Regions from separate parts of the Aminobacter sp. Piv2-1 genome, predicted to be linked through region 2. Evidence: riboswitches for the same ligand, from Rfam matches in the RefSeq annotation. Region 2 holds a riboswitch; each other region holds the start of a gene.

Region 1 (5,472 bases), on a different contig from region 2:
GAGGAGCGCTTCGACCAATGCGTCGATGGGGGCGACGTCGGCGGCCAGAAGCATCGAGCGGTAGAAGAGGATGGGGACGATGGAGGCGTTTTCAGCGTCGCGATCCTTCGCACCCCCCTCTGTCCTGCCGGACATCTCCCCCACAAGGGGGGAGATTGGCCAATCGTCGGCGATTTCGCTGATTGGTGGCGTTGCTGGATGCACGCCGCGGTCGATGACAGGTGATCTCCCCCCTTGTGGGGGAGATGTCCGGCAGGACAGAGGGGGGCGCGAAGAAGCGCTGTCCCAACCCGCTAAAAAGGTCTCCAAATCATCGACAATGCCGTGGTCGGGATCATAAAACCCGGCCTTCGGCACCGACACCGGCGCTGAAGCCGTGCTTTTGCCACCCGCCAGGCCTGCCAGCCGCGCGACCAGCGTTTTCATGTTCTCGGGGCCGCCTTCGCGGAAATATCCGAGCAGGGCGTCGAGTTCGTCGCGCGGCAGCGTCGAGGCTTCGATCAGCCGCAAATCCTCGTCGTGGCTTTCGCCGGGTAGCAGCGCCAGCGCGATGCCTTTTTCGCGTGCAAGGGCGGCGAGGCGGTCGCAGCCGTAGCGCCACCAGTCGTGGCCGCCGAGGATGCGGACGAGGATGACCTTGGCGTGGCATGCCACGCTGTCGATCCAGAGGTCGACGGACATGGGGTGGCGGAGGTCGCGCAGGTTGGCCAGCCGCATCGGCGGCAGGTTTGCCGCATCCGCCTTCCAGGCGTTGGCGAGGCCCGCGAGGTCGCTGTCGGTGAAGGACAGCGCCACCACATCCGCAGGCTTCTGCCTGAGGTCGACCGGCTCGATCAGGTCGTCGAGCGAGGCGGATGTGGTGGTGAGGATGTGCATCAGCGCGCCCCTCGGAAGGCTGTGCGAGGTCGCCCCCTCACCGGCTCGCTACGCTCGCCACCTCTCCCCGAGGGGAGAGGAGCAGCATTGGCGGTGCCAGCGTACTCTTCTCCCCAGCGGGGAGAAGGTGGCCGCGAAGCGGCCGGATGAGGGGGCAAGCTTCGCATTCGGTTAGCCCACCAGGATGCGCTCGATGGCCGGGCGGTCGAGGCCCTTGAGGCCGATGACCACGAGGCGCGAGCGACGGTCGTCTTCGGCAGTCCAGGCGCGGTCGTAGTAGTGGTTGACGCGCGGGCCGACCGCCTGGACGAGCAGGCGCATCGGCTTGCCGCCGACGTCTACGAAGCCCTTTACGCGCAGCACGTTTTCTTCCTCGGCGGCGGTAGCGACGCGCTTGGCCAGTTCTTCGGGGCTGACGATCGAGGGGATTTCGATGACGAAGGTGTCGAAATCGTCGTGCTCGTGGTCGAAGGCGCCGTCGTGATGGGTCTTGCGGTTCTCGATGTCGTCCTCGACGGCGAGGCCGAGGCCGAGCAGCACCGACGGGTCGACCTTGCCCATCGACGAGGGCACGATCTTGACGGCGCGGGCGAGATGCTCGCCAACGATGGCGCTGGCGCGGGCGTGGCCGGCCTCGTCGAGCAGGTCGGACTTGGACAGGATGATGAGGTCGGCGCAGGCGACCTGATCCTCGAACACTTCCTCGACCGGGTCGTCGTGGTCGAGCGAATCATCGGCGCTGCGCTGGGCGGCGAGCGCTTCCATGTCGGAGGCGACCTTGCCGTCGGCGAGGGCCGGACCGTCGACGACGGCAATGACGCCATCGACCGTGACGCGGCTCTTCACCGTCGGCCACTGGAAGGCCTGGACCAGCGGCTTGGGGAGAGCGAGGCCCGAGGTCTCGATCAGGATGTGGTCGACCTTCGGCGAGCGCGACAGGATCTGGTCGAGGGCCGGCACGAAGTCGTCGGCCACGGTGCAGCAGATGCAGCCATTGGCCAACTCGACGATGTTCTCCTCCGGGCAGGCGTCGATGCCGCAGCCCTTCAAGATCTCGCCGTCGATGCCGACGTCGCCGAACTCGTTGACGATGATGGCGAGGCGCTTGCCCTTTGCATTCTCCAGGATGTTGCGCAGCAGGGTGGTCTTGCCGGCGCCGAGAAACCCGGTGACGACGGTGCAGGGGACGCGTTCGACGGAGGCGGTCATTTTTCTTCCTTGGTCAGATTGAGCGGGGGAATGCGGGCGACGAGGCCGCGCTTGAGGCTGTCGGGACGACCGCGCCAGGGGATGAGGCCGTCGGTCGAGGTGGCGAAGAGTCTTGCCCCGGTGACAAGGTCTTCGCCCGAGGAAATTCTGAGGTCGCCGAAGACGTAGCTCCAGGAGCCGTCGCGGATCAGTGCCGCGCTCAGGCGGCGCTTGCAGTTGCCGAGGCATTCGACGCTGCGCACGGAGATGTCGTTGCCGGCAGCCATGCGCGTGTTCTCGGCAAGCCTGGCGCCGGCGCGGGGATGGGCGTCCGAGCCGGTTTCGTCGCGGCAGGAGGAGCAGACGAGGATGGTTACATCACAGGCGCGCGCGTCGGCTGCATCGCAGGATGCGTCCGATGGTGCGACCGGAGAATTGTCGTCGAAGTCCAAATCCAGGCTCCTTGCCTGGGACACCCGCCAGGCTTTCGGATCAAAAACTTAGACGGCAGGTCTCCTGGCTTGCGGATCGTCGCCTTGGCCCGCCTTCCCGGGAAATCCCAGTGGTCTTCGGGCTCGGCTCTTCGCTCACAGTTGCGGGGACAGCCGCGGAGTTGGCCGAAAAAGCCGCACCGCATTCCCTCTTAGCTTCCGCCTTTGCGGGCGGAGGACCGTCGACTGGCGATTTAGGCGGTAGCGAGGGGTGGAGTCAACGCGGCGGAGCGACAGATGCCGTCGCAGGAGTCTGATCGAGAAAGGGCGCGCATGGCGGTTGACAAGCGCTGCCGGCATTTTCAAATGCAAGAATGTATCGCAACCGCTCTCAACTGGAAGATGCTTATCGCGCCAAGGCGAGTCTTCAGTTCTTGTTCTTCTGGGGGCATCAACCGTCCAGGGACGGTAGAATTACCTCATCTTGCCTAAGTCAATGGTGGCCAGCTTCGTTTGAGATGAATGGCCTACGCTATCCGAGCGCCGAACACTGGATGATGGCCGAAAAGGCTCGTCTGTTCGGAGACCAAGAGACTGCATCCAAGATACTAGCGGCCGAAAGTCCGAAGCAGGCAAAGCAATTCGGCAGGGGGGTGCGTGGATTTGACCCGGCCATATGGGATCGTGAGAAGGCCCGTATCGTTACCGAGGGAAGCAAGCACAAATTCGGACAGAACTTGGCACTGCGCGACTTTTTGCTCTCGACGGGCAGCGCCATATTGGTCGAGGCTAGCCCTGTCGATCCTGTGTGGGGCATTGGCCTTGCCGCCGAGGATGTACGCGCCAGCAATCCGCTGCAGTGGGGCGGAGAAAATCTTCTCGGATTTGCTTTGATGGAAGCGCGTGAATCGCTCCGCGGCTGAGCTATTGAAAATCTGGCAGAGTCACCCCGTCTCAATAGCTGCCAACGCCGGCCCTAGGTCGCCGGCGGGCGTCACCTCGATGCGTTCGAGGCCGAGCCAGTCGCGCATCTGCTTGAGTTCTTCGTGTAGCTCGGCCGCGGTTTCTGGCGGGGCGCATGGCTCCGAATAGGCAGCCTGCACGCGCAGCACGCGGGCAGGCCGGTCGGCCTTGAGGTCGACGCGGGCGACGATGCGCTCGCCGAGCAGGAACGGCAGGACGTAGTAGCCATACTGGCGCTTGTCCGCCGGGGTGTAGATCTCGATGCGATAGCGGAAGTCGAAGAGCTGTTCGGCGCGGCTGCGTTCGAACACCAGCGGGTCGAACGGCGCGAGCAGGGCGCGGGCACGGAGCCTGCGAGGGACACGCGCGCCGGCGTGGAGGAAGGCCTGCCGGTTCCAGCCTTCGACCCGCACCGGGACAAGTTCGCCCATCTCGACCAGCTCTTCCAGCCGGCCCTTCATATTCGCTGGCGACAGGCGAAAGTAGTCGCGCAGGCAGATGGCTGTTGCGACGCCGTGGGCGCGGGCGGAAATCCTGAGGAGTTCGCGATGCGCGTCGGCGGCCGGCAGGGCAGGGCGGTTGAATATCTCGGCGGGCAGGACGCGTTCGGGCAGGTCGTAGAGCCGCTCGAAGCCGCGGCGGGAATGGGTGGTGATGCGGCCCGCCCAGAACAGCCATTCGAAGGCATGCTTCTCGCGGCTCCAGCCCCACCAGCCGCCCGAGCCTTTTGCCCCTTCGATATCGGACGCCGCGATCGGTCCGCGGTCGACGACCTCCCGGTAGATCTCCTCGATGTGGCCTCGGTGCTCGCGGCCGAACTTCGCCAGGCCCGAGTACATTTCCGTATCGGCCTGCTCCATGCGCCAGCGCATCAGCGGAAAGGTCTCGAGCGGCAGCAGCGACGCCTCGTGCGCCCAATATTCGAACAGCATGCGCTTCTTCGGCTGCATGGCGTCGTCGAGCAGCGCCATCGGATAGGGGCCGAGTCGCGAATAGAGCGGCATGTAGTGGGCGCGTACGATGGCGCTGACCGAATCAATCTGGAACAGGCCGGTGCGGTCGAGCACGCGCTTGAGATGACGTCGCGTGATTGCTCCGGTCGGCCGTGGATCGCCGAAACCCTGCGCGGCGAGAGCAATGCGGCGGGCGGTGGCCAGGGAGATTTTTTCGGTCATTGCGGCAAGCTATCGCAGTCTTCGGAAATGTGACGCTGGGGTAGGGGAATCGCACTTTGCTGCAGATGCTAGCAGAAGTGCCGTCCGGGCCTTGTCAGGAGAGTAAAGTGGAGTAAAAATAGAAAGAAATCAAAGATGGGCGATGCCCCCAGGATTCTGGCCCAGCCGTGGGGTTTGCCACCTTTCGGACAAGGTTGGGCTTGCTTCGCCCGACTGCCTGCGCTAACCGTCGCCGCATTGCAGCACGACCGTTTCGTCCGAACCGGCGAGGAACCGTCGCGCTTCCGGAAACGGACCCCGTGCTGTAAGTCTGGGTGGATTGGCCACCAACGGAATTCGCAGCATGAACGCTCTCCTGAGTTCGTATCTGCCCATCGTCATTTTCATCGGTGTGGCGCTCGTAGTCGGCATCGCCCTCATCGTGGCGCCCTTCCTCGTCGCCTACCGCAGCCCGGACCCGGAAAAGCTGTCGGCCTACGAGTGCGGCTTCAACTCCTTCGACGATGCCCGCATGAAATTCGACATCCGGTTCTATCTGGTGTCCATCCTCTTCATCATCTTCGACCTCGAAGTGGCGTTCCTGTTTCCGTGGGCGGTGTCCTTCGGCGAGATCGGCATGCTCGGCTTCTGGTCGATGATGATCTTCCTGGCCGTGCTGACCATCGGCTTCGTCTACGAGTGGAAAAAGGGAGCGCTGGAATGGGATTGAACGACGCCTCCGGCACCCTGATCGCGCCGAAGCCGAAAGGCATCATCGATCCGAACACCGGCAAGCTCATCGGTTCCGACGACGCCTTCTTCGGCGAGCTGAACAACGAGCTGTCCGACAAGGGTTTCCT
Region 2 (5,472 bases):
GGCATCGACGGGCGGCTCGAACTCGAACTGATGGACGGTTTCCGCGCCATCGGCACGCTCGGCTACAATGTCAGGCCGGAATCGGCGACGTCGCCGGTGGTGATCGAGGACACGGTCTCGCAGCCGTTGCGGCGCACGCTCGACGGCAGCCTTGGCCTGGAGAAGGACGTGGGTAAGCTGCGCCTTGCGGTGACAGGCGAAGCGACCAACGAGCGGTTCGACGACGCCGAACTGTCCGGTGGGGGCACGCTGTCGCAGGAGGACAGGAATTCCACGCTCTATGCCGGCCGCCTTCGCGCCGGCTATGAAGTTTCGCCCGCCCTGATCCCCTTCGGCGAGGTCGAATTCGGCCGCCGCGTCTACGACCTCAGATTCGACACGGCCGGTTTCGAGCGTTCGTCGAATCGTGTCGGCGCGCGCGCCGGCGTCGAGATCGACATGGGCGAGAAATTCGGCGGCGAGGTTTCGGCGGGCTGGATCGCCGAGGATTTCGACGACGACCGCCTGGACACGATTTCCGCAGCCACGCTGGCGGCCGACCTTCGCTGGTCGCCGATCCGCGGCACCATCGTCAGCCTCACCGGCACGACGGTCGTGGAAGGCTCGACGACGCCCGGCCAGAGCGGTTCGGTGCTCTATTCCGGGCGCCTCGCGGTCGAACGCCAGATGCGGGCCAACCTGACCGGCTTTGCCGCGGTCGGCACCGGCTGGCGCGACTATGCCGGATCGGACGACCGCGAGCTGACGCTCACCGCGGAAGCCGGGCTGACCTGGTGGCTCAACCGCTACGCCGGCCTGACCGGCCGCCTCAGGCACGAGTCCCTAGACAGCACGCTCGCCGGCCGCGACAGCAGGACCAACAGCGTGTTCGTCGGGCTGAGGGTCCAGCGCTAGAGCAATTCCAGGAAAAGTGCGCAGCGGTTTTCCGTCCGGAATTGCGCAAAAACAAAGAGATAGAGCGTTTCCGCAATTCGAAGAAAAGCGGAAATGATCTAGGAACTCCCGGCGCCCGACAGCGTCGAAACGGCGGCCTTCAGCACGTCCTCGCCCGCACCGGAATAGACCTCGCTCATGATGAGATCGGCGAGCGGCAGGCGGCTTGCCCAGCCATGCCGCTCCAGGTCCGGCCGCGCGGCGAACTCCGACACGCGGCCGACGCACAGGTAGGCCACCGGCGTGACGTGCTCGGGGATGCCGAGCAGCCGCTTCAGCGCCTCACGGTCGAGGATGCTGACCCATCCGACGCCGATGCCCTCGGCGCGGGCCGCCAGCCAGAAGTTCTGCACCGCGCAGACCGTGCTGTAGAGGTCCATCTCGGGATTGTGCCAGCGACCGAGCGGCGAATGCCGCGACCGGCTGCGGTCGCAGGTCACGACCAGATTGAGCGGCGTTTCCGAGATGCCTTCGAGCTTGAGCTTGCGGTAGAGCGCCTGCCGCTCTTCGGCGATGTGCGGCAATTCCTGCCCGCGCGCGGCGAGGAAGAGGTCGCGCACCTGCTCCCTGCGGCCGGGGTCGCGGATGACGATGAAGTTCCACGGCTGCATGAAGCCGACCGAGGGCGCGTGATGGGCCGCCATCAGCAGGCGCCCCAGCTGGGCGTCCTCGATCGGATCGGACAGGAAATGGCTGCGCACGTCGCGGCGCGTGAAGATGGCGCGGTAGACGGCATCCTGCGCTGCCGCATCGAAACAGCCCGTATCGGCATGGGTATGGTCGGTCGGCATCGCGTGTCCCCTGGCGAGCATATCGGTTTCCGCCGCCTGACCATGCGGTGGACGATTTCTGCCGGGCCGGTCTTCTGGCTCGAGTTCAACCCGCTTCCGGCGCCTTCCCGTCCTGCGGACAGTGGCCTTTGCCGATGCGGTCCCTCTTACAGCGTTGGGCACGCCACGGATTTGCACCGTGTTCCCGATTCTCCCGCATCGCTGCGGGCACCTGGCAGGACATGTCTACACGGCGCTGAGGCCGAAAACCACCGCTCCGCGCGTCCGAATCTGACGCGCGGGCGACATTCATGGGGAAGCTCAGCGACCCGGCTTCATCTCGCCGAGCAGGCTTTCGATGACGTCCGCCATGCGCTCGTTGATATCGGCGCGCGACAGCGCGAAGGCGACGTTTGCCTCGACGAAGCCCTCCGGCGAACCGCAGTCGAAGGTGCGGCCGCGATAGTGGTAGCCGTAGAAGGACTGCTGCTTCTCGAGTTTGAGCATCGCATCGGTGAGCTGGATCTCGTCGCCCGCCCCGCGCTCCTGGTTGGCGAGGATGCCGAAGATCTCCGGCTGCAGGATGTAGCGGCCGTTGATGAAGAGGTTCGACGGCGCCGTGCCGGGCTTCGGCTTCTCGACCATGCCGTCGATGCGGAAACCGGTATGGACGGTTTCGCCCTTGCCGACGATGCCGTATTTGTGCGCCTCGGCGGGATCGCATTCCTGCACGGCGATGATGTTGTTGCCGGTCTCGTTGTAGAGCTCGACCATCTCGCGCATGCAGCTTTTCTCGGACTGCATGATCATGTCGGGCAGAAGCAGCGCGAACGGCTCGTTGCCGACGAGCTCGCGCGCGCACCAGACCGCGTGGCCGAGACCGAGCGGCACCTGCTGGCGGGTGAACGAGGTCTGGCCCGGCGCCGGCTGCAAGCGCTGCAGCCTTTCCAGCTGTTCGCCCTTGCCGCGCTGGGCGAGCGTGTCGTAGAGCTCGAACTGGACGTCGAAATGGTCCTCGATGACCGCCTTGTTGCGGCCGGTGACGAAGATGAAGTGCTCGATGCCCGCTTCGCGCGCCTCGTCGACGACGTACTGGATCACCGGCTTGTCGACGACGGTCAGCATTTCCTTCGGTATCGACTTGGTGGCGGGCAGGAAGCGCGTGCCCAGACCTGCGACAGGAAATACTGCCTTGCGAACTCGTTTCATGGCTGTTCGTCCGATGGTTGCATGTACCGGGCGTGGACACTGTCACGCCCCAATTGATGAATACTGAATGCGTTCACATATTCGGGGACGGCGGGCAAGACCAGCGATCACGCGAACTTGATCGAGTTGACTGGCCCTGGACAATTCGGCAGGCGGCTTTTCGTTCCCCCGGAGGACTATGGTAAACTGATTGATAACCGGCTTCGGCGATGAATCGACTTTCTGATCTCTCCAAGGAGGAAAGAATGCCTCTTCACAAGACCGCCCGAGCCCTCGCCAGCGCCGCCGCAATCGCCGGTATTTCGTTCGCGCTTTTGCTGCCTGCCGGTCCCGCCGCCGCCGAGCCGGGGTTCCAGCGCTGGGTGGCGAGCTTCCGTTCGGTCGCGGCCGACAACGGCATTTCCGGTTCGACCTACGACCGCGCCTTCCGCGGCATCACCTCCGCCGATGCCGAAGTGCTGGAAAAGGCGCGCTTCCAGCCCGAATTCACCGCCCCGGTGTGGGACTATTTCGACAACCGCGTGCATGACCAGTCGATCGCCACCGGCCGCGAGATGGCGCGCAAGTGGAAGCCCTGGCTCGACCGCATCGAGGCGGCCTACGGCGTCGACCGCTATGTGCTGTTGGCCATCTGGTCGATGGAATCCAACTATGGCGAGATCCTCAAGAACGACAAGGTGATGCGCAACGTGGTGCGCTCGCTGGCGACGCTTGCCTATGGCGACCAGCGCCGCGCCAAATACGCCCGCACCCAGCTCATCGCCGCCCTCAAGATCCTGCAGCGCGGCGACATCAAGGAAAGCAACCTGATGGGCTCCTGGGCCGGCGCCATGGGCCATACCCAGTTCATCCCGACCAGCTACCAGGCCTATGCGGTCGACGCCGACGGCAACGGCCGCCGCGACATCTGGAATTCGGTGCCCGACGCGCTCGCTACCGCCGCCAACCTGCTCAAGAAGAACGGCTGGCAGGCCGGCAGGACCTGGGGCTACGAGGTGGTGCTGCCCGAGGGCCGCAAGTTCCCCAGCGGTTCGGCGACGCTGGACAAGTGGGCCTCGCTCGGCGTCGAGCGCGCCAACGGCAAGGCCTTCAGGCGCGGCTCGGACGTCGCGACGCTGAAGGTGCCGGACGGCCGCCAGGGGCCGGCCTTCCTGATGACCAAGAACTTCCAGGTGATCAAGCGCTACAACAACGCCGACAAATACGCCCTCGCGGTCGGCCTGCTTGCCGACGAGATCGCCGGATATGGCGGGCTGGTGCAGGACTGGAGCCGCCCGTTCACCAAGCTCTCCTTCGCCGAGAAGCAGGAACTGCAGCAGCGGCTGTCGGAGAGCGGCTATTACGACGGCAAGGCCGACGGCAAGATCGGCGAAGGCTCGCGCTCGGCCATCAAGGCGTTCCAGGCGCAGCTGGGCTTGACGCAGGACGGCCATCCGAGCATGGAAGTGCTCAAGAAGCTGAGGCAGAATTAGCCTGCGGAGGTCGTGCTTGGCATCGATGCGTCGCCCGAACACCATCGTTCTGCGCCTGACGATGCCAGCAGTCGCGATGGCGGTCGCACTGACCGCCATTTCCGTGCCCTCCCCGGCCCTCGCCCAGGAGGGCATATTGCGGCGCTGGTCGCTGCGTGACCTGTTCCTGCCGCGCCGCGAGCCGCGCGTCGACCCCTACATCTACGAGGAACCGCAGGTCCGGCCGCGCAAGACCATTCGCAAGGCGCCGCGCAAGCCCAAGGCGGCTGCAGTGAGCAAGCCGGCCGAACCGGCCGTGCCGGTGGTGGAGAAGCTGCCCGACGCGCGCGTGGTGCTGGTGATCGGCGACTTCCTCGGCGCCGGCATCGCCGAAGGGCTGGCGACCGTCTTCGCCGAGAACGCCAAGATCCGCATCGTCGACAGGACCAGCGGCTCGTCCGGCTTCGTCCGCGACGACTACTACAACTGGCCGGAGAAGGCCCAGGAACTGATCGCCCAGGAGAAGCCGGCCGTCGTCGTGGTCATGCTCGGCTCCAACGACCGCCAGCAGATGCGGGTCGGCGACACCCGCGAACCGGCGATGAGCCCGGCCTGGATGAAGGAATACACGGCGCGCACCGAGCAGTTGGCAAAGACCCTGAGCGACACCAATGTGCCGTTCCTCTGGATCGGCATGCCGGCGTTCAAGTCGTCGAAGATGAGCACCGACATGCTCGCCTTCAACGACATCTACAGGACCGTCACGGAAGCCTCCGGCAAGGAGTTCGTCGATGTCTGGGACGGCTTCGTCGACGAGAACGGCGCCTTCGTCACCTCCGGTCCCGACATCAACGGCCAGCCGGTGCGCCTGCGCTCGGACGACGGCATCAACGTCACCCGCGCCGGCAAGCGCAAGCTCGCCTTCTATGCCGAGAAGCCGCTGAACAAGCTTTTGGGCATCACCCCCCAGGGCACCGAGGTGGCGGTGCCGGCGAGCCTGCCGCAGGCGACGCCCGGCGAACTCAACGTGCCGGTCAACATCGACCGGACCGTGCCGGTGTCGCTCTCCGACCCCGAACTCGATGGCGGGACGGAGCTGATGGGCGGAC
Region 3 (5,472 bases), 200 kb from region 2:
CATCAGCCCGACGAAGGCGATGACGCCCGAATAGGCGACGGCGCTGCCGGTGAGCACGGCGCAGACCACGAAGGTGACGAGGCGGAAGCGTCGCGCCGGCAGCCCCAGCGCGGTGGCGCTTTCGTCGCCGAGCGTCATGGCGTTGAGGTTGCGGGCCTGGGTCAGCAGGTAGCCGCCGCCGGCGGCGAGCGCCAGCAGCGGGTAGGCCAGCTGCTGCCATTGCGCCAGGCCGAGGCCGCCGAGCATCCAGAAGATGACCATAGGCGCCGCCCGTGGATCGGCCAGGAAGATCAACAGGTTGCCAGCCGCCGTTATGATGAAGCTGACGGCGACGCCGGCCAGCACGAGTTGGCCGGCCGAGTGCGCCCGCGTCAGGTTGGCGACCATCAGCACCAAGGCCGTGGCCGCCAGCGCGCCGGCGAAGGCGAACAGCGGCACGGTGATCGGGCCGAACACCATGCCGGCGTGGAGAAGAGCGAGGATCGCGCCCAGCGCGGCGCCCGAGGAGACGCCGAGCAGATGCGGATCGGCGAGCGGATTGCGCGTCACCGACTGCAGTGCCGCGCCCACGACCGCGAGCGAGGCGCCGACCGTCGCGCCGAGGATGACCCGCGGCGCGCGCACGTCCCAGACGATGTTCTCGCGGCCGCTCGACCAGAAGACCTCGATACTGCCCGGCACGAGCTTGTTGGCGATCACGCCCCAGACCGCGTCGAGCGGAATCGCCACCGATCCCACGCCGATCGCGACAAGCATTGTGACCGCCAGCAGTGCCGTCAGCGCCGCGACCAGCGCCGGCATGGCATGGATCAGCACATGGCGGGGGCCCTTGACGAAATTCCGGTGCGACACGGTCAGTCGGCCCGGAAGGCTTCGGCCAGGCGCTTGATCGCCGCGATGTTGCGCGGGCCGGGCGTGGCCTCGACATATTCGAGCACGACGAAGCGGTTGTTCCTCACCGCCGCAATGTCCTTGAAGGCCGGGTTGGAGCGCATGAACGCGATCTTCTGCTCGGCCGTCACCTCGCCGTAGTTGACGATGACGACGACGTCCGGATTGCGCTCGATCACCGGTTCCCAGCCGATCTCGGCCCAGTTGGCCTCGACGTCGTCGGCGATGTTGCTGCCGCCGGCCGCCTCGATCATCGCGGTCGGGATGGCGTAGCGGCCCGCCGTGAACGGCTTCTGCTCGCCGGAATCGTAGATGAATACCTTCACCGGCCTGTCGAGCCGAGGCAGCTTGGCCTGGAAGTCGGCGAGTTCCTGCTTGTAGCCTGCCACCAGGGCCTCGGCCTTGTCGCGCACTCCGAAGATCGTGCCGAGGTTGAGGAGGTCGACATACATGTCGTCCATCGACGACTTTTCCCGCTTCATGACGTGGATGCAGCTCTCCGTCAGCTCGTAGACGGCGATGCCGAAGGGGGCCAGCGTGTCGGGGGTCACGGCGCCGCCGACGTTCATGCCGTAGTTCCAGCCGGCGAAGTAGAAATCGGCGTCGGCGCCGAGCAGGATCTCCTTGCTCGGATATTGCGGCGCGAGTTCCGGCAACTGGCCGATGTCCTTGCGAATGGTCGCGTCGATCTTGTTCCAGCCCGAAATGCCGGAGTAGCCGACCATGCGGTCGGCAAGGCCGAGGGTCAGCATCATCTCGGTCAGGTTGATGTCGTTGGACACCGCCCGCTGCGGCGGGGCGGCGAAGGTCACGTCGCGGTTGCAGCTCCTGACCGTGACCGGAAAGTCATCCGCCTGGGCGGCGGTGGTCGCGAAGAGCGCGGCGGCAAGAATCGTCAGGCGCATGGATGCTCCTTGGCTGGCGGGTTCAGCGTTCGAGATGGAAGGAAAAGCGCGGCCGGCCGGTGACCGGGTGGTCGTCGAGGGTGGCGCCCACGGCGAAGTTCTCGCGGATGCGCTCAGGCGTGAGGATGTCGGCCGGCCTGCCGCAGGCAACCGCGCGGCCGCCGTCCATGACCAGCACGCGGTCCGCATAGGCCGAGGCGAGCGCCAGGTCGTGCAGCGACACCACCACGGTGCAGCCGAGATTGCGAAGCAGTTCGAGCACTTCGAGCTGATGGCGGATGTCGAGGTGGTTGGTCGGCTCGTCCAGGATCAACAGGTCGGGCCGCTGCACCAGGGCGCGCGCGATCATGGCGCGCTGCTTCTCGCCGCCCGACAGCGAGCCGAAATCGCGCGCGGCGAGCCGGGTGAGGCCGAGCAGCGACAGTGCGGCTTCGACGTCAAGGTAGTCGTCGGCCGCGGCTCCGACGCCAGTGGCGTGCGGGATGAGCCCGAGTTCGACGATCTCGGCCACCGTCAGGCCGAAATCCGACGCCGGCTCCTGGAGCACGGTGGCGATGCGGCGGGCGCAGTCGCGCGGCTTCATCCGCCAGATGTCCTTGCCGTCCAGCCTGACCGCGCCGCCGGTCGGCCGGTGGTAACGGTAGAGGCAGCGCAGCAGGCTCGACTTGCCGGCGCCGTTGGGGCCGACGATGGCCAGAAGCTCCGCCGGCGCGACGCGCACGGTCACCGGCTCGAGGATCGGCTTCGACGCGCGCGGGCCCCATGACAGGCCGTCGAGTTCGAGTAGTGCCGGGGTGGAGCCTACGAGGCGACTAGAGCCGTGGACGCGATCGAGCATGCCCTGTCTCCGTGACGTGGCGGAGGCGGCAGAACGATCCGATCGGCGATCCGAAAAAGGCAGTCGCAATCATCATCATCTCCGCGGCACACCCCGGCCGGTTGAACTCATCCGATGATGGCAGGTCTCCTGGCTTGCGGGTTTCGGCGCCTCGGAGCCTTCCCGGCCTTGCGGCCAGTGGCATTCTTCCGACTTGCTATCCGCTCACAGTTGCGGGGGCAGCCACGGTTTCGCGTCTGGGACGTCTCACCGTGTTCCCATTTAATCCGCTGCCCGAGTCGGGCAGCAGGAACCATCGCTGCCGTGGCTACAGCAACGACGGGTTGCTGACAATCGCTAAAGCGTCATGCCGCCTGCTGAATTGCGTCACGCCGGTCGAGTGCGAAGGAAATGACGGCTACGGCGAAGGCTGACAGGGCGATGGCCGCGCCGACGAAGGGCAGGTCGGCATAGCTCACGCCCATCGAGATTGCCGCCCCGCCGGCCCAGGCGCCGGCGGCATTGCCGGCGTTGAAGGCGCCCTGGTTGAGCGTGGCCGCGAGGTTCGGCGCTTCCGAGGCTGTCTCGACGACGCGCATCTGCATCGGCGGCACGATGACGAAGGTGATGATGCCCCAGAGGAAGACGAGCAGAATCGCGGCCGGCGCCGAATAGCTGAGGCCGGCGAAGGCGACGTGGATCGAGGCCATCACAACCAGTGCGCCGATGGCCGTCGGCATCAGCTTCCAGTCGGCCAGCTTGCCGCCGATGATGTTGCCGATGGTCATGCCGCCGCCGAACAAAAGCAGGATCCAGGTGACGGACTCGACTGACAGGCCGGTGACATCGGTCAGGATCGGCTTGATGTAGGTGAAGACGGCAAACAGGCTGCCCGAGGCGAGCGCCGAGATGATCATGGCGAGCCAGACCTGCAGCTTGCCCAGCACCTTGACCTCGCCAGCAACGCCACCCTTGCCGGGAGGGGCAACACCCGCCGGCACGAGCCAGGCGATGGCCGCGACCGAGATCAGGCCGATGACGACGACGGCGTAGAAGGTCATGCGCCAGCCGAAGGCTTCGCCGAGCGCCGTGCCGCCGGGCACGCCGAGGATGTTGGCAAGCGTCAGGCCGGCGAACATCAGGGCGATCGCGCTGGCGCGCTTGTTGGCCGGCACAAGGCTTGCCGCCACCACCGAGCCGATGCCGAAGAAGGCGCCATGGCCGAAGGCGGTGATGACGCGGGCGATCATCAGCGTCCAGTAGGTGGGGGCGATGGCGCAGAGCAGATTGCCGAGCACGAACATCATGGCGAGGCCGATCAACACCGGCTTGCGCGGCAGTCTCGCCGTGCCGACGGCGATGATCGGGGCGCCGATGACCACGCCCAGCGCATAGCCGGTGACGAGCAGCCCCGCCGCCGGGATCGACACGCCGAGGTCGGCTGCGACCTCAGGCAACAGCCCCATGATCACGAATTCGGTGGTACCGATGCAAAAGGATGCAACGGCCAAAGCGAGGATCGGCAAGGGCATGGACGGACTCGGGGGAGCTGAAACGATTTAAATCTACATTTTCCTCATGTCGGCCCCTGCACAAGCAGCATTGCTGCATCGCAGCAATGCGCGCCGCGCATGGCAGGCATTCGGGAGGTGCAGTCCGGGCGCGGTCAGGACTGCTGCGTCAGGTCGCGGCGCAGGAATTCGACCGCGGTGTTACCGGCCTGCGGGTTGCGCAGGACGCCGGTCATCGGCGTGCTCACCTTCGTCTACCCCGTGGTCGCCATCATCATCGACTGGGCGATCTACGGCCATCCGATCGGCGTCGCCCAGGGAGTGGGCATGGTCCTGATCGCGGTCGCGACGCTCGGCTCGGCTGGCGCCTGCCGGTTCGGCGGACCAGAGCGGCTTTCGCAGGCCAGAAATGAGAAAGGGGCGCTCGAGGCGCCCCTTCCGATGTCGATGCGCTCAGGGTTGCGCCATCTGGCCGCGCAAACCGTGTGTCCGGACAGCGGAACAATGGCCTTGCGACGGAGAGCGATGGAGATCAGCGGGCGGGGCCGATTGTTTCGACTATCCCGTCGGCAGCCGATTTTAGCGTGGCGGGATCAACGCCCAAGGCACGGAGTGCACGCGGCGCCACACCCTGCGACATTCCCGCGACGATGCCGACGACATGGGCGCCGAGCAATGGGGCATGGTGTTTCCGGGTTGCTGCCAACTCCTGCATGACTGCCTGCCCGGAGGGTGCCGCTTGATATGCGCCGGGATTTGCCGAAATCGACGTTTCATGCGGTGCATCCGCTGTCAGACCGAGCGACCGAAGGGCATCGCCATATTGCCGTTCGATCGCGGCTTGCAGGGCGTCTGGCTCCACTCCTACTCGCTCAAAGGCGAGACGAGCCGTGCCGTCCGGAAGATCGAGGGCGGCCAACAGAAAATGTTCGGCCCCCGGCTCCCGTTGCTGATCGTGCAAGGCATGGGCTTCCGCCCGCTCGCAGAGACGCTTGATAATGTTCATGTCGTCGAGCTTTGATTTGATGCCTTTGAACATCGAGTTCCCCTTATGCGGAGCTGTCGCTCTCCGCCACGTCCGAAAGTCGCTTATGGGCGGCCTGCTTGGTGATCCCGAGTGCTTGGGCAATCCTCGACCACGACCAACCTTGCTGCAGGGCCGATCGCACGGCCTCGCGTTCGATCCTGTCCGCCAATCGGCGCAAAGCGACGACAGCAGCCAAGGCTTCATCGGGATCGGTCGGGATGGTGATTTTAGCCAGGTCATCCATGCGTCAACCTTAGTTGACGATCGACGCACCGTCAACAAAAGTTGACGGTGCGTTTGTTATCAGCTTTTTACACGGAT
Region 4 (5,472 bases), on a different contig from region 2:
CTTTTCCGCTTGCCTTCCTGTCGCTTCTGGTTGAACTCGGCCTCGGCTATCCGGACCGGCTTGTGCGCAAGATCGGCCATCCGGTCATCTGGATCGGACAGCTGATATCCTTTCTCGACAAGAGCCTCAACCACGCCACCGATACCGACGCCATGCGCCGCATCTGGGGCGTGGCCGCCCTCGTCGTCATCGTTGCCGTTCCCGCCGCCACGGCATTCGCCATCGAGCGCCTGTTCGGTCTCCTGCCCTTCGGCATTCTCTTGACCGCGATCGCGGCGAGCAGCCTCGTCGCCCAGCGCAGCCTCGGCATCCACGTCCGCGCCGTGGCCGACGCGCTCGACAGCGGCGGTCTTGCCGCCGGCCGCAAGGCCGTATCCCAGATCGTCGGACGCGACCCGGAACGCCTCGACGAAGCCGGCGTCAGCCGTGCCGCCATCGAAAGCCTGGCCGAGAATTTTTCCGACGGCATCACCGCGCCCGCCTTCTGGCTGGCCGTCCTCGGCTTTGCCGGTGGCGCCGCCTACAAGGCTGCCAACACCGCCGATTCGATGATCGGCCACCGCACCAAGCGCCACGAGGCCTTCGGCTGGGCGGCCGCCCGCTTCGACGACCTCATCAACCTGCCGGCATCGCGCCTGACGGCCTTGGCAATCGTGCTCGCCGCCTTCGCAGTTCCAGGCGCGGACCCGAAGGCTGCCTGGCACGCGGTCTGGCGCGATGCGAAGCAGCACCGTTCGCCCAATGCCGGCTGGCCTGAGGCCGCCATGGCGGGCGCGCTGGGCCTGGCGCTCGCCGGCCCGCGCAGCTATGGCGGCGTGATGGTCGACGACACCTTCATGGGCGCCGGCGGCCGGCGCGAAGCCAATGCCTCGGACATCCGTGCAGCCTTGCGTCTCTATTGGACGGCCGATGCCATTCTAGTCGGCACGATCGGACTGGTCGGATTGGCCATGTGGTTCTGAAGGCGCCCTGCCGGTCAGAACTCGATCCCCTTCTGCGCCTTCACGCCCGCCGAGAAGTGGTGCTTGGTGGCACCCATTTCGGTGACGAGATCGGCCGCCTCCACCAGCGCCGGCTTGGCATTGCGGCCGGTAACGACGACATGTAGCCCTTCGCGCCGGCCCTTGAGGGCCTCAACCACAGCGTCCAGGTCGAGATAGTCATAGCGAAGCGCGATGTTGAGTTCATCGAGTACGACGAGCGAAATGCTCGGATCGGCAAGCAATTCTTGCGCCTTCGCCCATGCCGCCTCGGCAGCGGCGATGTCGCGCTTGATGTCCTGCGTTTCCCAGGTGAAGCCCTCGCCCATCGTATGCCAGACGACGCGGTCGCCGAAGGTCGCGAAAGCGTCCTGCTCGCCCGAATGCCAGGCGCCCTTGATGAACTGCACCACGCCGACCCGGTGGCCGTAGCCGAGCATGCGCAGCGCCAGTCCGAAGGCCGCCGTCGACTTGCCCTTGCCAGGCCCGGTGTTGACGATCAAAAGGCCCTTCTCGACGATGGTCTTTCCTGCCACTTCGGCGTCCTGCACCGCCTTGCGCTTGGCCATCTTGGCGCGGTGCCGCTCGGCTTTCTGGTCGTCGATGGTCTTCATGTCACTTCACCCTCATCGGCAGGCCGGCGACCAAGAACAGCACCTCGTCGGCGCCTGCCGCCACCTGTTGATTGAGCCGTCCGGCCGCGTCGCGGAAACGGCGGCCAAGCGCATTGTCCGGCACGATGCCGAGGCCGACCTCGTTGGCGACGACGAACCACGGGCCGCGCGGCCGCGCCAGAAGCCCCGCAAGGCTCGAACTTTCGACCTCGACGTCATGGTCAGCGAGCATGTGGTTGGAAAGCCAGAGGGTCAGGCAATCGACCAGCACCGTCGCACCGTCCGGGACGCTGCCGAGGGCGCCAGTGAGGTCCAGCGGCGCATCGATCGTATGCCATCCCGCGCCGCGCCGGGCGCGATGGATGTCGATGCGCTCGCGCATCTCCTCGTCATAGGCTTGCGCCGTGGCGATATAGGTCCACGGCGCGGGATGCTGGGTCGCGAGGCGCTCGGCATGCGCGCTCTTGCCGGAGCGCGCCCCGCCGAGCAGGAAGGTCAGCTTCTCAGGCAAGATGCCCGCGCAACGCTTCGCCCCGCTCACCCATGAAGCGGCCGCGCACGAAGCCTGCAACGGCACCGAGGACGACCCAGAACACGAGGTTCGATATCGTGGTGGCGACGACGAAACTGCGGTGCAGATCCACCGGGATCGGCGTCTCGTGGCTTGCCGGCTGCGGTGCGCCCACGACATGCGGCGCGACGATCAGGGCGACGCCCAGGATGGCGAGCGGCAGCGACTTGCGGAATGCGATGAGTGCGAGGCCCGCGGCGGTGGCGAGCACCGTGAGCGTCCACCAGACCTGGCGGTCGCCGAGGTCGGCGGCCGGCATTGCCGGCAGTTCCGGCGGCAGTCCCAGGCCGGGCGCGAGCGTGAACACGGCGAATCCGGCAAAGCCCCAGAACACACCCTGGCGCCAGTTGGCGATGCCACCGGCAAACTCGGAGGCCGCGACCAGGATCAGCGCGAAGGCCACGCCGCTCACCACGTTTGCAAGCGCCGTATAGGCGAAACGTTCGAAACCGTCGGCCGGCGCCCAGGCCTCCGCCTCGGGCTCCTGCGGTGGTGTCGCAGCCTGGGCGTCGGCGGCCGGGGCGGACATTTCGGTCCCGGCGGCAGGCGCCGCCATCTGGTCATGACCGCCGGCGTTCTCGTAGGTCTCCGCCTTGAAGATCAGCGGATCGGTCGAATAGGTCTGAAGCGCGGCAAGGATCACGCCGGCCAATAGGCCGCTGATCGCCGCGATGAACACGACGTTGCGAAAGACAGACATGTCGGAAGACCTTCGTCAGTGGCAGGGAAAGCCCATCGAGTGGCGGTAGTCGTGGGCGGCGTTGTGCACCACTTCCATCTGCGAGAAACCGAGGAACCCGACGAAGAACAGGCCAAGCAGTGCCGCCATGGCAAGCTGCATGTTGCGCGACTGGGCAGAAACGCCGGCGCCGATTGCGGAAGAAACAGTCGTCATGTCGATGTCCTTTCGCCCTCCACCCGAGGGCACAGAGTTCATTTCCCGTCGCCGGCAGGTCTCCTGGCTTGCGGATCGACACCCTTCCCCGCCTTCCCGAAGCAAGCTTCAGTGGCCTTTGGGGAGAGCTAACCGCACACAGTTGCGGGGGCAGCCGCGGCTTCGGGCAAAAAACGCCCTCACCGCATTCCCTCTTGATTCCAAACGGAACCGACGATGGCGGCAACTATAGAAACAAAAGCCGGGGGCGGCAAACCAAATTCCGACGCCGGGAGACGCGAATGCGGCGTCGGCCCTTTAGGCTCTCGCCGCGATCCGCTCGGCGACCAGATGCTGCAGGCGCCACAGATGCCGGTCGTGGATCGCCCGCTGCTCAAGGTTTTTCACGACATTGTACAGGTAGTCGGCGGCAGAGCCCCAGTGGCCGCAGCTCGTGGCGATGCGTTCCACCACTTCGTCCTCGGAAATGCCGCCGGCATAGGCGCGCCCCTTGCGGTTGGCGACGAAGCCGAGCGCGACAAGCGGCCCTTCCTCTGTGGAGAGCTTCAGCCAGCGCGGCGTGTAGGTCGACGGCTTGAGCGTCATCTCGCGCCGGAACAGCTTGTCCAGTTGCTGGCGGCGGTCGCCATCCATGAGCCGCAGCGCCACCCCCTTGCACTGGCCGCCTCTGTCCATGGCCATCATGAGCCCGGGCTGGGCCTTGGTGGCCCGCCAGCGGGTCATGTTCACACAGAACGAACGGTGCCAGCCGCGCACCAGCGCCACCTTCTCCTCGGTGTGCTCCACCTCCGGCTTCCAGATCAGCGACCCGTAGGCGAAGAGCCACAGCGGCCCGTCGTCCGGTCGGGCGGCCATGGTCTCCTCGATCATCCGGGCATAATCGTCTTCGCCGAGATGCTGCGCGGCAGGATCCGGCCCCTCGTCGACAACGTCACGATGGCAGCGCGCCACCAGTTCTTCCGTCAGCGACATGATGCGCCCCGTCATGGTCACCTCTTGCTACGCCCGGAATTCAATCCCTTCCGGAGAGAATTCAAAATCGCACAACCGTCAGCGCCTGCTCGGCAAGGTCGAGATGGCGGCCGTTTTCGTCGCCTGACGAGCCGAAATCGAACACAGCCACGCTGCCAGCACCGGCGTGACGGTAGCCGAATGCCAGCGCCCCGGATACAAGCTCCAGGCAGGCGTCACCCTTCAATATCCAGGTGCTGCGTCCGATGGCCGCGATTGATGCGCCATTCGCAGAAACTCTGTGCATCGGCCGCAACTCTACTCACTACCGCCTAGTTTAAACCATTATAGTACTGCATTGGCGCAAGAACGTTCCAGACCGCAAAAGTGATATCCATGACGACCCAACTGTCCGCCGACCTGGCTCCGGCCCGCTCGAAACGCATCTCGACAATCGACATCGTCCGCGGCGTCGCCTTCGTCGCCATGGCGATCTACCACTTCGCCTGGGATCTGGAGTTCTTCGGCTACATGGATCCAGGCACGACCGCCTATGGCGGCTGGAAGATATTCGCGCGCTCCATCGCCTCCAGCTTCCTCTTTCTTGTCGGTGTGAGCCTGGTGATGGCTTACACCAGGGGCTTTCATTGGGGCAGGTACTGGCGCCGCCTTGCCATGGTGGCGGCTGCGGCGCTGCTCATCACCGTGGCGACATGGTTCGCCATGCCGAACACGTTCATCTTCTTCGGCATCCTGCATCAGATCACACTCGCCAGCGTGCTCGGCCTCGCCTTCCTGCGCCTGCCGCCCCTGCTGACCCTGGTCATCGCCGTACTGGTCATCGCCGCCCCCCAGTTCCTGCGCGCGGATATCTTCAACCACCCGGCGCTGTGGTGGGTCGGCCTGTCGACCGTCGTCCCCCGCTCGAACGACTACGTGCCGCTGTTTCCGTGGTTCGGCGCGGTCCTGGCAGGCATGGGCGTCGCCGGGCTTGCACAGAGGGCCGGCCTGTTCGAGAAGCTCGCAGCATTTCAGGCAGGCGCCTGGTCACGGCCGCTGACCTTCGTCGGCCGCCACGGCCTCGCCGCCTATCTCATCCACCAGCCGGTGCTGATTTCGCTGGTCTGGGCCTTTGCACAGTTTTTCCCTGCCCAGGTCGAAACCCGGGAGGTGACGTTCCTCAGTTCCTGCCAGCTGTCCTGCGAGCAGACCCGCGACACCGAATTCTGCGCGCGCTACTGTGCATGCGTGCTCGACGACCTGCAGAAGGACGATTCGTTCGATCGCTTCTATGCCGGTGAGCAGAGCGCGGCGCTGACGACCCGCGTGCGAGAAACGACGGCCATGTGCACCGCGCGCTCGGACAGCGAAATGCAGAATGGAGGAGTGCAATGACAGATCGTTCCGCCGCTCCCAACAAGGTGCCGTGGCCGCCGATCATTTATCTTGCGACGATCGCGG

What was found. Region 2 has a riboswitch for cobalamin ahead of bluB (5,6-dimethylbenzimidazole synthase). Riboswitches for the same ligand answer to the same signal wherever they lie in the genome.
Region 1: linked by a shared signal. The riboswitch ahead of AmiPiv_RS17875 (DUF1636 family protein) and the one ahead of bluB (5,6-dimethylbenzimidazole synthase) in region 2 are both predicted to bind cobalamin.
Region 3: linked by a shared signal. The riboswitch ahead of AmiPiv_RS08190 (ABC transporter ATP-binding protein) and the one ahead of bluB (5,6-dimethylbenzimidazole synthase) in region 2 are both predicted to bind cobalamin.
Region 4: linked by a shared signal. The riboswitch ahead of AmiPiv_RS18065 (CbtB domain-containing protein) and the one ahead of bluB (5,6-dimethylbenzimidazole synthase) in region 2 are both predicted to bind cobalamin.

What each region holds. Positions count from the first base shown of each region.
Region 1 is NZ_JARKMU010000009.1:208,158-213,629, forward strand. It holds gene AmiPiv_RS17865 (cobaltochelatase subunit CobN) at 1-876, opposite strand, end outside; gene cobW (cobalamin biosynthesis protein CobW) at 1,048-2,085, opposite strand; gene AmiPiv_RS17875 (DUF1636 family protein) at 2,082-2,516, opposite strand; cobalamin riboswitch at 2,554-2,754, opposite strand; gene AmiPiv_RS17880 (NADAR family protein) at 2,870-3,418, shown strand; gene AmiPiv_RS17885 (winged helix-turn-helix domain-containing protein) at 3,440-4,633, opposite strand; gene AmiPiv_RS17890 (NADH-quinone oxidoreductase subunit A) at 4,977-5,342, shown strand; gene AmiPiv_RS17895 (NuoB/complex I 20 kDa subunit family protein) at 5,333-5,472, shown strand, end outside.
Region 2 is NZ_JARKMU010000003.1:209,114-214,585, reverse strand. It holds gene AmiPiv_RS07225 (outer membrane beta-barrel protein) at 1-894, shown strand, start outside; gene bluB (5,6-dimethylbenzimidazole synthase) at 993-1,745, opposite strand; cobalamin riboswitch at 1,772-1,954, opposite strand; gene galU (UTP--glucose-1-phosphate uridylyltransferase GalU) at 2,025-2,912, opposite strand; gene AmiPiv_RS07210 (lytic murein transglycosylase) at 3,158-4,384, shown strand; gene AmiPiv_RS07205 (SGNH/GDSL hydrolase family protein) at 4,401-5,472, shown strand, end outside.
Region 3 is NZ_JARKMU010000003.1:410,753-416,224, forward strand. It holds gene AmiPiv_RS08180 (FecCD family ABC transporter permease) at 1-801, opposite strand, end outside; gene AmiPiv_RS08185 (ABC transporter substrate-binding protein) at 855-1,796, opposite strand; gene AmiPiv_RS08190 (ABC transporter ATP-binding protein) at 1,819-2,634, opposite strand; cobalamin riboswitch at 2,737-2,946, opposite strand; gene AmiPiv_RS08195 (MFS transporter) at 2,979-4,145, opposite strand; gene AmiPiv_RS08200 (Clp protease N-terminal domain-containing protein) at 4,657-5,163, opposite strand; gene AmiPiv_RS08205 (hypothetical protein) at 5,174-5,395, opposite strand.
Region 4 is NZ_JARKMU010000010.1:7,114-12,585, reverse strand. It holds gene cbiB (adenosylcobinamide-phosphate synthase CbiB) at 1-962, shown strand, start outside; gene cobO (cob(I)yrinic acid a,c-diamide adenosyltransferase) at 977-1,594, opposite strand; gene cobU (bifunctional adenosylcobinamide kinase/adenosylcobinamide-phosphate guanylyltransferase) at 1,596-2,105, opposite strand; gene AmiPiv_RS18070 (CbtA family protein) at 2,098-2,865, opposite strand; gene AmiPiv_RS18065 (CbtB domain-containing protein) at 2,881-3,060, opposite strand; cobalamin riboswitch at 3,097-3,290, opposite strand; gene AmiPiv_RS18060 (gamma-glutamylcyclotransferase) at 3,358-4,047, opposite strand; gene AmiPiv_RS18055 (hypothetical protein) at 4,094-4,318, opposite strand; gene AmiPiv_RS18050 (heparan-alpha-glucosaminide N-acetyltransferase) at 4,408-5,406, shown strand; gene AmiPiv_RS18045 (methyltransferase family protein) at 5,403-5,472, shown strand, end outside.